4 regions of the Janthinobacterium sp. TPC_1 genome follow, and region 4 is predicted to be linked to each of the others. Evidence: predicted binding sites of a transcription regulator. Region 4 holds the regulator's gene; each other region holds the start of a gene.

Region 1 (3,042 bases), 2.7 Mb from region 4:
CTTTACGCTGCGCAATCCGGCCCTGGGCGGCGGTCCGAAAGGCCACGTCTACGTGAACCGCCTCGGCGATTCCCTGGCCGTGCGCGACTTCGGCACGGCCGGCTATGCCAGCAAGCTGGAAAAGGACAAGCCTTCGCTGACGGGCCTGTTCCTGCACGTGGAACTGGTGCAACCGCGCCACTCCGTGCCTGGCGGCGGCAAGGGCAACGACGGCCTGGCGCCCGATCCCGGCTTTACGCCCGCCCAATACGAGCGGCTGGCCCTGCTCTACATCGCCGCCAGCGTGCGCAAGGGCACGTGGCTGATCCCCGCCTTCCACGCCGTGCTCGATACGGGCTTTGCGAACGGTCATGACGACCCACAGAACTTTTCCCTGGCCGAGTGGTCAGCCTCGCTTTCCCGCCTGTATGCGGCCTTGCGGCAGGCCGATACTGGTCAATAAGGCGTTTTCCTGGCGGCGAATCAGGCGCATACTATGATGAGCATAGTCATTCCTGTCCGGGAGTCCAGGTGAATATTGCCACGGATCATCATGCGGGTCGCCAGGCTCGCGCGCGCCAGCCACTGCAGCGCGCGCAGCGCATCTTTGCCATGCGCGACGCCGTCCTCAACGCCTGGGAACAGCGCGTGCGCGCCAAGGTGCGCGGCGCCGACCGCTTGCTCACGCCCATACTCATCAATACCCTGCCCGCCTTTTTCGACAACCTGGCCGAAGCCCTCACGCCGGGCCATCCGCGCGACAATGCGGCCAGCAACAGCAACGTGCCCGCCGTGCATGGCAATGAACGGGCGCGCATGACCAATTACGGGCCGGAACAGGTGATCCAGGAATACCAGATCTTCCGCGACTGCTTCGCCGCCGCCGCCCACGATGCCCATATCACCTTGCGCCGCAAGGATTGGCAGGTGCTCAACGAGTCGATCGACTCGGGCATCCGCGAATCGATACGCGAATTTACCAGCATGCATGAAGGCTTCCGGCGCCGCATCGCGGCCGGCCTGTCGCACGACATGCGCAACCCGCTGGCCGTGATCAGCACCAGCGCCCAGCTGCTGCTGCGGCCAGCGGAGCCGGAACGCGTGGTATTGCTGGCACGCAAGATTGCCGAGCACAGCAAACGGCTCGACAGCATGATCGAGGAATTGCTCGACACTCTCAGCTACCACCAGGGCCAGCGGTTGCCGCTGGCCCTGAGCCAGTTCGACGTGCTGCCCCTGGTTCATGCCGTGGCCGGCCAGGTCAACCTGCAGCGGCCCGGCAAATGCCAGGTCAGCGGGCAAGCCGTCACCGGCTGGTGGTGCGAGAACTCGCTGCGGCGCGCACTGGAAAACCTGCTCGGCAATGCCATCAAGTACGGCGACGACGCGCCCGTCAAGGTGCACGTGGAAGCGTGCCACGAACGCCTGATCATCACCGTCCACAACGGCGGCCACGCCATCGCGCCGGCCCAGGCGGAACGCATCTTCGACTACCTGCGCCGCGAAAACGACAGCGCCGCACCCGGCTGGGGCATCGGCCTGCCCTTCGTGCAGAACGTGGCCGAAAGCCACGGCGGCAGCATCGCCGTCGACAGCGCGCCGGAAACGGGCACCAGCTTCATCTTCGACGTGCCCGTCGATTGCCGCCCGTTCGTCCCGCCAGTTGGCGTCCCCAACAGTGACAGCTAGCGCACCAAAACGGTGCAAAGGCTGGCGCGACGCCACAAAAGTGGTCATCTTTACACCTGTTCCCGTCCGCACTGTTGGCACGTTTCCTGCTGAGCTATACACAGACACGGCTCAAGGGACATCACAACATGGCAAATTTTTTCAATGAAATGACTGCAGATGACGTGGGGACGGACGGCAAGGTACGCGAACACTATCGTGAATTCGACAACTGGCTGGCGCAGCAATCCCCGGAAACCATCGCCCGCAAGCGGGCCGAAGCCGACCTGACGTTCCGCCGCGTCGGCATCACGTTTGCCGTCTACGGCGACGATGCCGGCACGGAACGCCTGATTCCATTCGACACCATTCCCCGCATCATTCCCGCCGCCGAATGGGCGCAGATGCAGACGGGCCTGGTGCAGCGCGTGCAAGCCTTGAACATGTTCATCCATGATATTTATCATGAGCAAAACATCATCAAGGCAGGCATCATTCCCGCCGAGCAAATCTACAAGAATGCCCAGTACCGCCCGGAAATGCAGGGCATCGCCGTCGCTTCCGACATTTACGCCCACATCGCCGGCGTCGACATCGTGCGCGCGGGCCAGGGCGAATTCTATGTACTGGAAGACAATTTAAGGGTGCCCTCCGGCGTGTCCTACATGCTGGAAGACCGCAAGATGATGATGCGGCTGTTCCCGGAACTGTTCGCCCGCAACCGCATCGCCCCAGTCGACCATTACCCGGACATGCTGCTCGACAACCTGCGCTCCGTCGCACCGATGGGCATCGATGACCCCACGGTCGTCGTCATGACGCCGGGCATGTACAACTCCGCCTACTTCGAGCACGCCTTCCTGGCCCAGCAAATGGGGGTGGAACTGGTCGAGGGCAAGGATTTGTTTGTCAACGACAACTCTGTTTACATGCGCACCACGCGCGGACCCAAGCGCGTGGACGTCATCTACCGCAGGGTCGACGACGATTTCCTCGACCCGCTGGCTTTCCGCTCCGATTCCTCGCTGGGCGTTCCGGGCCTGCTGTCCGTGTATCGCGCGGGAAGAGTCACCCTGGCGAACGCCATCGGCACGGGCGTGGCTGACGACAAGTCGATCTATCCGTTCGTGCCCGACATGATCAAGTTTTACCTGTCGCAGGAGCCGATTTTGAACAACGTGCCCACCTACCAGTGCCGCAAGAGCGCCGATTTATCCTATGTGCTGGCGAACCTGGCGAAGCTCGTTGTCAAGGAAGTGCATGGCGCGGGCGGCTACGGCATGCTGGTGGGGCCCGCGTCGAGCGCCGCGCAGATCGAGGACTTCCGCCAGCGCCTGCTGGCCAATCCGGGCGGCTATATCGCCCAGCCGACCCTGGCCCTGTCCGCCTGCCCCA
Region 2 (3,042 bases), 200 kb from region 4:
CTGTCGACGACGTCGATGGAGGCCGGCACTTCCTGGCTGGGGTGGGCGATGCGGCTGCCGCTGATGACCACCGTATCCATGAGTTGCCCGGCGGCCAAGTCAGCGGACTCGGCGGCGAAAACGTGGGGGGCGAGGGTGGCGCTGCCGGCGACAAACAGGCTGGCGATGGTGTTCAGGCGGAAACGATGCTGCATGCGGATTCTCCAATGTGAATAAAAGCCTGCTTGGTCGCGTGCGCGGCGCAGGTCTGCATAGTTGTATCAAGCAATATGCCTGCCATGTCTCCATTGGTGGGCGGAAATTATACGCGTGTCAGTGGCACGGCGTTTGCATACAGCAATTATCAGAGGCGCCGCTAGCGCGCGCTTTTCCTGTGTTTTGCCATTGAAAAGGTGATTATGCCCAACTTCTTCTCGCGCTTGCGCCAGGTGTGCTGGCTGCTGCCCGCGCTCGCCAGCACCGCCGTCCAGGCCGCTCCATTTGCCTATGTCCCCAATGAAAAATCCGGCACCGTGAGCGTGATCGACACGGCGACCGACCAGGTCGTACGCCAGATCGCGGCGGGCAAGCGGCCGCGCGGCATCGCCGCCGACCCGACCGGACGGCAATTGTTTGTCACGGATGCCGCCAGCAGCGCCTTGTTGCTGATCGATAACGCGACCGGCGCGCCCGTGCGCAGCGTAGCGCTGGGCAAGTCGCCCGAAGGCGTCAGCGCTTCGCATGACGGCAGTTACGTGGCCGTGGCCGTCGAGGAAAACAATAGCGTGGCCTTGCTTGATGGCCAGACGGGCGTCTTGCTCGCCGACATCAAGGTGCAGGGACGCAATCCGGAACACGCCGTGTTCAGCCCCGATGGGCGCTGGCTGCTGGTCAGCGCGGAAGAGGCCGAGCAAGTCGACGTCATTGATGTGGCGCAACGCCGTCAGGTGGCGTCCATCGCCGTGGGACTGCGTCCGCGCGGCATCGGTTTCAGTCCGGACTCGGGCCGCGCCTATGTGGCGTGCGAACTGGTCAATGCCGTCTACGTGATCGATATGGCCGCGCGCAAGGCGATTGCCACCATTCCAGCGGGCAAGAATGCCAACGGTATCGCCGTTCAACCCAGCGGCAGGCAGGTGTATGTCTCGAACGGCATCGACGGCACGGTGATGGTGATCGACACGGCCAGCAATCAGGTGACGGCCACCATTCCCGTTGGCAAGCGCCCATGGAACATGGCCATCACGCCCGATGGCGCCAAGCTGTACGTGGCCAACGGGCGCTCGAATAGCGTTTCCGTCATCGACACGGCCAGCGCGCGCAAGGTGGCCGATATTGCCGTGGGCGAATTGCCATGGGGTGTGGTGATTCGGTAGTGGTACAGGGCAGGTGTTCCAGTCTGGTACACCTGTTCCATTGTGCAGCGGCGACGGGGCGCTACGGCAGCAATTGAACCCGCCGATATCGCCACCAGGCCCTTGCAACAGAGGTAAAACCCGCTAAGTTGGGTAGGGGGATGGCGAGCTGGCACGGCATTTGCGGAAGACTGCGTGTACTCACCCCATCTGTACCAGGACGTTTGATTTTAATTAAGTAATTTCATTCTAATTAACCCGATAGAGGACGACATGAATCTCGCAGACATCAGCAAACTGGGCGTAGCCAATCCCTTCAAACAACGCTATGACAATTACATCGGCGGCAAATTCGTTGCACCAGTAAAAGGTGAATACTTTCCCAACATCACGCCGATCACCGGCTTGCCGTTTTGCGAAATCGCCCGTTCCACGACGGAAGACGTCGAGCTGGCGCTGGATGCCGCGCATGCCGCCAAGGAGGCCTGGGGCAAGACTTCGCCTGCCGAGCGCGCCAATATCCTGAACCGCATCGCCGACCGCATTGAACAGAACCTGAGCCTGATCGCCACGGCGGAAACCATCGACAACGGCAAGCCGATCCGCGAAACGATGAATGCCGACATTCCGCTGGCCATTGACCATTTCCGCTACTTTGCCGGCTGCATCCGCGCGCAGGAAGGTTCCGTCGCGCAAATCGATGCGGAAACCTATGCCTACCACTACCATGAGCCGCTGGGCGTCGTGGGCCAGATCATTCCCTGGAATTTCCCGATCCTGATGGCCGTGTGGAAACTGGCGCCAGCGCTAGCCGCCGGCAATTGCGTCGTCCTGAAACCGGCCGAGCAGACCCCCGCCTCCATCATGGTGTTGATCGAGCTGATTGGCGACCTGTTGCCGCCGGGCGTGCTGAACATCATCAACGGTTTCGGCCTGGAAGCGGGCAAGCCGTTGGCGTCGAGCAAGCGCATCGCCAAGATCGCCTTCACGGGCGAAACGGGCACGGGCCGCCTGATCATGGGCTACGCCGCGCAAAACCTGATTCCCGTCACCCTGGAGCTGGGCGGCAAGTCGCCGAACATCTTCTTTGAAGACGTGATGGATGCCGATGATGATTATTTCGACAAGTGCCTGGAAGGTTTTGCCATGTTTGCGCTGAATCAAGGCGAGGTGTGCACCTGCCCATCGCGCGTGCTGATCCAGGAATCTATCTACGAGAAATTCATCGAACGTGCCTTGAAGCGCGTGGCCGCTATCAAGCAGGGCAATCCGCTCGACGCTTCCACCATGATCGGCGCCCAGGCGTCGCAGGAGCAGCTGGAAAAAATCCTGTCCTACCTCGACATCGGCCGCCAGGAAGGTGCCGAAGTGCTGGCCGGCGGCGAGCGCAACACGCAGGCGGGCGACCTGGAAGGCGGCTACTACGTGCGTCCGACCGTGTTCAAGGGCAACAACAAGATGCGCATCTTCCAGGAAGAAATTTTCGGGCCTGTCGTCTCCGTGACCACCTTCAAGGATGAGGCCGACGCGCTGGCGATTGCCAACGACACCCTGTACGGCCTGGGCGCCGGCCTGTGGACGCGCGATGGTTCGCGCGCCTTCCGCATGGGACGCGCCATCCAGGCGGGCCGCGTGTGGACCAATTGCTACCACCTGTACCCGGCCCACGCCGCGTTCGGCGGCTACAAGCAATCGGGTATCGGCCGCG
Region 3 (3,042 bases), 2.9 Mb from region 4:
ACAGCGCCGTGTTGCCGGCGGTGACGCCGGACAGGGCGACGGATTTTTTAGGCTTGAAAGTGGCGGCTTGCGGTGCGGTCATTGTGTTCTCCAGATTGAATAGTCTCGGGTGCGTCACTGCGGGACCGGCATGCGGTCCCTGCTTCTTTACTTATTTCTTTTGCGCGGCGAACAGCGCGTCCAGTTTTTGTTCAAAATCATGGTAGTTGATCGATTCATACAGTTCCATGCGCGTTTGCATGGTGTCGACGACGTTCTTTTGCGTGCCGTCGCGGCGCAGCGCCTGGTAGACGTTTTCCGCCGCCTTGTTCATGGCGCGGAAGGCCGACAGCGGATACAGGGCCAGGCCCACATGGGCGCTGCGCAGTTCGTCCAGCGTGAACAGCGGCGTGGAACCGAATTCCGTGATGTTGGCCAAAATCGGCACGTTGACGGCCTTGGCGAAGGTGGCGTACATGTCCAGATCCGTGATGGCTTCCGGGAAGATCATGTCGGCGCCCGCCTCGACGCAGGCGACGGCGCGTTCCAGTGCCGCTTCCAGGCCATCGACGGCCAGCGCATCGGTGCGCGCCATGATGACGAAGTTCGGGTCCGTGCGCGCATCGACGGCCGCCTTGATGCGGTCGACCATCTCTTCCTTGCTGACGATTTCCTTGCCCGGACGGTGGCCGCAACGCTTGGCGCCCACCTGGTCTTCGATGTGCAGGCCGGCAGCGCCGAACTTGATCATCGATTTCACCGTGCGCGCCACGTTGAAGGCGGACGAGCCAAAGCCCGTGTCGGCATCGACCAGCAGCGGCAGGTCGCACACGTCGGTGATGCGGCGGATATCGGTCAGCACGTCGTCCAGGCTGGAAATGCCCAGGTCGGGCAAGCCCAGCGAGCCAGCCGCGACGCCGCCGCCGGACAGGTAGATGGCTTTATAGCCGGCGCGCTTGGCCAGCAAGGCGTGGTTGGCGTTGATGGCGCCGACGACTTGCAACGGAGATTCTTCCTGGACGGCCTTGCGGAATGCGGCACCTGCTGAGTATTGAGTCATGTGTTCACCTTATGGGTTTCGGATGGTCCCGAATGTTTCATGGAGTGGCTATGAGCATTGGTATTGCAAATGCCGTGCCAGCACCATGCGCCCGCGCGGAAAATGCGCCACGGCACAGTGAAAACCAGGGAAATGGCCACGCAGCGGCGCTGCACGCGCTGTCACGCCAGGGAACAGCGATGTCACGATTCAGGCCAATGATGTTCCAAATATGTTTCAATCATTCCATTTGAAACATCGAAACATGAAACATATGAGACTGCCACCGGGGGCGCGCATAAAAAAACAGCCGGCGGGCGCCGGCTGCAGGTTTGCTGGAAATTCAGGGGCTAAGCCAGCCGCACCAGCGGATTGGCGATGATGTTGTCGATCTGGCGCACGGCTTCTTCGCAGGCGGCGGCAATGGCGCCCTCCTCGTCGTCGCGCACGAACTGCATGGTCGAACCTTCGAATACTTCCAGGCCTTCCGCGGTGGCGCGTTCGATGTCGCAACTGGCCGACCATTTTCCGTCGGTGGTGGGCACGGCCAGGGGAACGATTTCCCAGCCTTTATAGTGAATTTTAGAACTGTTATCCATGGGTGCCTCCTTGGTGACTGACTCAATAGTGGAAATCGTAGCATGAAGCGCTGCCGGCAGCGATGTGTTTCACGCGCCGGCAGGCAATCGGGCTAAACGATTTACGCTGGCTCAAGGACGCAGCAGATTATCGACTTCCGTCTTGGCCACTTCCAGGCCCGCCGTGCAAGCGGTCTCGGGCGCTGCGTAACCGCCCAGGGTGCGGCTGCGCGTGATCGCCTGCGCTTCCGGTTCACCCTCGCGCTGCAGGCGGTAGGTAAAATCCCATAAATCGTCGTTATCCTTTTGCGGGGTCACGGAAATCGTAAATCCCCGGTACTGTTCGCTGCGTGCAGGTATATCGTTCATGAATTCCTCCTTGGAAGAATGAGGTTACCATGCGGCAAGCGCCAGGGTGCGCACGACTGTGACAGGCACATGCGCGCCCGCTTATCTGTTTTTCGCATGTTAAATGTCAATTTGCAGCATTTTTTTTAGCGAACTCTGGCGATATAATGCCATTCCCTGACCGCACTTTTTCGCCGTGATGATCCCACAAATCCAAGCCTTCTTCGACCCGGCCACCGCCACCGTCACCTATGTTGTCTACGAGGCCGATGGGCAGGACTGCGCCATCATCGATTCCGTGCTCGACTATGACCCGAAGGCGGGCCGCACGTCCACCGGCTCGGCCGACAAGGTCATTGCCTTCGTGCGCGAACACGGCTTGCAGTGCCGCTGGCTGCTGGAAACCCACGCGCATGCCGATCATCTTTCCGCCGCGCCCTACCTGCAGCAGCAGCTGGGCGGCGACGTGGCCATCGGCGCCGCCATCCAGACGGTGCAGCAGGCCTTCGCCGCCGTCTATCACCAGAACGGCGCCAAAGCCGACGGCTCGCAGTTCGACCAGCTGTTCGCGCCCGACCAGGTGTTTCATATTGGTAAGTTGGAAGTGCGCGCCCTGCACGTGCCCGGCCACACGCCGGCCGACCGGGCGTACCAGATCGGCGACGCCGTCTTCGTCGGCGACACCCTGTTCATGCCGGACGTGGGCTCGGCCCGCTGCGACTTCCCCGGCGGCTCCGCTACCCTGCTGTACCGCTCCGTGCAGCGATTATTGTCGCTGCCGCCGCAAACGCGGCTGTTCATGTGCCACGACTACCCGCCCAACGGCCGCGCGCCGCGCTGGGAAGTGACGGTGGCCGAACAGCGCGCCAGCAACATCCACTTGCGCGACGGCATCACGGAAGAGCAATTCGTGGCCATGCGTACGGGCCGCGACGCCACCCTGGACATGCCGACCCTGATCCTGCCCGCCATCCAGGTCAACATCAACGCGGGCAAGCTGCCCGAGCCGGAAGACAACGGCGTGCGCTATCTCAAGATACCGCTGAACGCGATCTGATCCCTGCGGGTACCGGTCCCCGCCGCTCCTTCTTTCTTGAC
Region 4 (3,042 bases):
AGCCGGTGGCCTTAGACGGCGACGACGGCGTCTTCCTCTGAGTTGTCTGGCAGATGCTTGATCGCCTCTTTACCGTGCCCTTGCACTTTGGTTTTGTATTTCATCACTTGCCTATCGAGCTTGTCGATCAGGGTATCGATTGCGGCATACAAGTCGTGTGCCAGGCTTTCCACATAGACAGTTTTGCCACTCAGACGCAGGTTGACTTCGGCCTTTTGACGTTTTTCTTTCTCTTTGAGGTTATCCACGGTCAGAATCACGGCAATATCGATAACTTGATCGAAATGACGTTTCACGCGCTCCAGCTTCGTTTGTACGTATTCACGGATGGCTGGTGTCACTTCGAGATGATGTCCGCTGATGGTGAGATTCATACACACTCCTAAAGATGATCGGGTTCGTGCGGTCCATCCTATCCGGCCCGCAGAGGAACCGAAAAAAACTTACAAACACTTACGCAGGCTCACTGGCGGAATTTTCAACGCTTCCCGGTATTTGGCAACAGTACGTCGCGCAATCACCATGCCTTGTTCCCCCAGCATGTCCGCAATCTTACTGTCGGATAAAGGATTTTTAGGGTCTTCTGCTCCTGTCAGTTGCACGATCAATGCCCGTATCGCCGTCGATGACGCTTCCCCCCCCGCTTCGGTGGCGACATGGCTACCAAAGAAATATTTCAACTCGAACATGCCGTGCGGGGTCAGCATGTACTTTTGAGTTGTTACCCGCGAGATAGTACTCTCGTGTAAACCCAGTGTATCAGCTATTTCACGGAGCACAAGGGGGCGCATGGCAACGGCCCCATGCGAGAAAAAGTTCTTTTGTCTTTCTACTATCGCCTGTGCCACGCGCAGGATGGTATCGAAGCGCTGGCGCATATTCTTGATCAGCCACTTGGCCTCCTGCAACTGCGCGCCCATGGCGCCCTCGCCCTTGCCCTGCTTGAGCAAGTTGGCGTACATGGCGTTGACGCGCAGGCGCGGCATGACGTCGTTGTTCAGGGTGACTTGCCAGCCATTGCGCGCGCGCTTGACGACGACGTCGGGCACCACGTAATCGGACACGTCCGAGGCGAACACGGCGCCCGGGTGCGGATTACACTGGCGAATCACCGTCTGCGCCTCGCGCAAGTCTTCATCGTCGCAATCGAGGGCTTTTTTCAGCTTGTTGAAATCGCGCTGGGCAAACCAGGCCAGGTGCTTTTCCACGATGACGAGGGCCATGCGCCGCGTCACCATGGCGACGTGCGGCAAGCGCCTGATTTGCAGCGCCAGGCATTCGGACGCATTGCGCGCGCCCACGCCCGGCGGATCGAAACTTTGCAGCAGCGACAAGGCCGTGCGCATCTCGTCAGCGTCGATTTCCAGCTCTTCCGGCAGGCGCGCCAGGATGTCGTCGAGCGACTCTTCCAGGTAGCCATTGTCGTCGAGCGCATCGATGATCAGCTCGACCAGCGCGCGGTCGCGCAATTCAAGCACCGTCACGCGCATCTGCTCCATCAGGTGCTCGCGCAGGGTGCAGTGATGGGCCTCCAGTTGCGGACGCGAATCTTCATCGTCGGGCGCCTTGCCCCGGCTCGCCTCGCTCCAGTCGCTGTCGCCGCCCTCCGCGGCGGCCGGGCCCTCGCCCGCCTCGCCGTCAAACCCGTCCGCTTCGGCCGGTGCGGCGGGCGCCTCCTGGCCTGGCGGCTGGGGCGGCGCTTCGGCCGGCGCGGCCGTGGAACTCAGGGCGCCGTCGGACAGCAGGCGCAGCGAACGGTCGAGCGGATCGTCGAGGCGTTCGAGCAAGGGATTGTCCGTCAGCAGCTGCTCGAGTTCCTGGTGCAATTCCAGGGTGGATAATTGCAGCAGGCGTATCGATTGCTGCAACTGCGGCGTCAGTGCCAGGTGCTGCGACGTGCGCAGCTGCAATGATTGTTTCATTGGCTCACATGCGGAAGTGTTCGCCCAGATAGACCCGGCGTACCGACTCGTTCGCGATGATGTCGTCGGGGCGTCCCGACGCCAGCACCGAGCCCTGGTTGATGATGTAGGCACGGTCGCAAATACCCAGCGTCTCGCGCACATTATGATCGGTAATCAGCACGCCGATATTGCGCTCCTTCAAGAAACGCACGATGCGCTGGATTTCGATCACGGCGATCGGATCCACGCCGGCAAACGGTTCGTCGAGCAGCACGAAACGCGGGTCGGTGGCCAGCGCGCGGGCGATTTCCACGCGGCGGCGCTCGCCGCCGGACAGGGACAGGGCCTGGTTCTCGCGCAGCTTTTCAATCTGCAAGTCGGCCAGCAGTTTATCCAGGCGCTCCTCGATCTCGGCCTTCTTCAGGGGACGGCCTTCGACGGTCTGGATTTCCAGCACGGCGCGGATATTGTCTTCCACCGTCAGCTTGCGGAACACGGACGCTTCCTGCGGCAGGTAGGACAGGCCCATCTGCGCGCGGCGGTGGATCGGCAGGCTGGAAATGTCCACGCCGCTGATATCGATGCTGCCGCCGTCCGACGGCACCAGGCCGACGATCATGTAGAACGAAGTCGTCTTGCCGGCGCCGTTCGGCCCCAGCAGACCCACCACTTCGCCGCATTCGACTTGCAGCGAGACATCATGCACGACTTGGCGCTTGCCATAGGTTTTTTGCAGCCCGCGAACGATCAGGGTGCTGCCGCAACGGGTATTGTCCATTATTTCTTTCCTGGCGCGGGCGTAGCCGGCGCTTTCTCCGCCGCCGGCGCCTTGTTCTTCGGCTGGATCACCATGCGCACGCTGCCGCCATCGGGGGTGCTGGTGCCGCTGTCGGAATTTTCCATCGCAAACACTTCCTTGCGGCTGTCATACGAGATGAAGGCGCCATTGGCCACGTCGGTCACTTTCGTGCCTTCCAGGCGCGTCAGCTTGGCCCTGGAAAACAGTTTCACCACTTCCGTCTTGTTGTTGTATTCCACGCGCTCCGCTTCGCCTTCGACCCACAGGTCGCCCGCGCCATCGCGCTTCTGGCGGAAGGTGGCCAGCTTGCCGGGATCGGCCCAGAAGGTGATGAACTGG

What was found. The regulator sigma-54, encoded in region 4, starts transcription at its own class of promoters, with help from an activator protein. The targets are predictions, from matches to a motif close to TGGCANGNAANCTGCTTT.
Region 1: the regulator sigma-54 is predicted to act here: its motif matches at 1,744-1,761, upstream of ACQVLG_RS23255 (circularly permuted type 2 ATP-grasp protein).
Region 2: the regulator sigma-54 is predicted to act here: its motif matches at 1,505-1,522, upstream of adh (aldehyde dehydrogenase).
Region 3: the regulator sigma-54 is predicted to act here: its motif matches at 1,102-1,119, upstream of prpB (methylisocitrate lyase).

What each region holds. Positions count from the first base shown of each region.
Region 1 covers NZ_CP195157.1:4,767,885-4,770,926, reverse strand. Annotated here, with positions in the region: gene ACQVLG_RS23265 (hypothetical protein) at 1-442, shown strand, start outside; gene ACQVLG_RS23260 (sensor histidine kinase) at 511-1,668, shown strand; gene ACQVLG_RS23255 (circularly permuted type 2 ATP-grasp protein) at 1,797-3,042, shown strand, end outside.
Region 2 covers NZ_CP195157.1:2,302,677-2,305,718, forward strand. Annotated here, with positions in the region: gene ACQVLG_RS11290 (TonB-dependent receptor plug domain-containing protein) at 1-194, opposite strand, end outside; gene ACQVLG_RS11295 (beta-propeller fold lactonase family protein) at 399-1,355, shown strand; gene adh (aldehyde dehydrogenase) at 1,608-3,042, shown strand, end outside.
Region 3 covers NZ_CP195157.1:5,529,685-5,532,726, forward strand. Annotated here, with positions in the region: gene prpC (bifunctional 2-methylcitrate synthase/citrate synthase) at 1-82, opposite strand, end outside; gene prpB (methylisocitrate lyase) at 152-1,039, opposite strand; gene ACQVLG_RS26865 (hypothetical protein) at 1,369-1,617, opposite strand; gene ACQVLG_RS26870 (hypothetical protein) at 1,729-1,965, opposite strand; gene ACQVLG_RS26875 (MBL fold metallo-hydrolase) at 2,144-3,001, shown strand.
Region 4 covers NZ_CP195157.1:2,097,933-2,100,974, reverse strand. Annotated here, with positions in the region: gene hpf (ribosome hibernation-promoting factor, HPF/YfiA family) at 12-374, opposite strand; gene ACQVLG_RS10255 (RNA polymerase factor sigma-54) at 444-1,922, opposite strand; gene lptB (LPS export ABC transporter ATP-binding protein) at 1,927-2,682, opposite strand; gene lptA (lipopolysaccharide transport periplasmic protein LptA) at 2,682-3,042, opposite strand, start outside.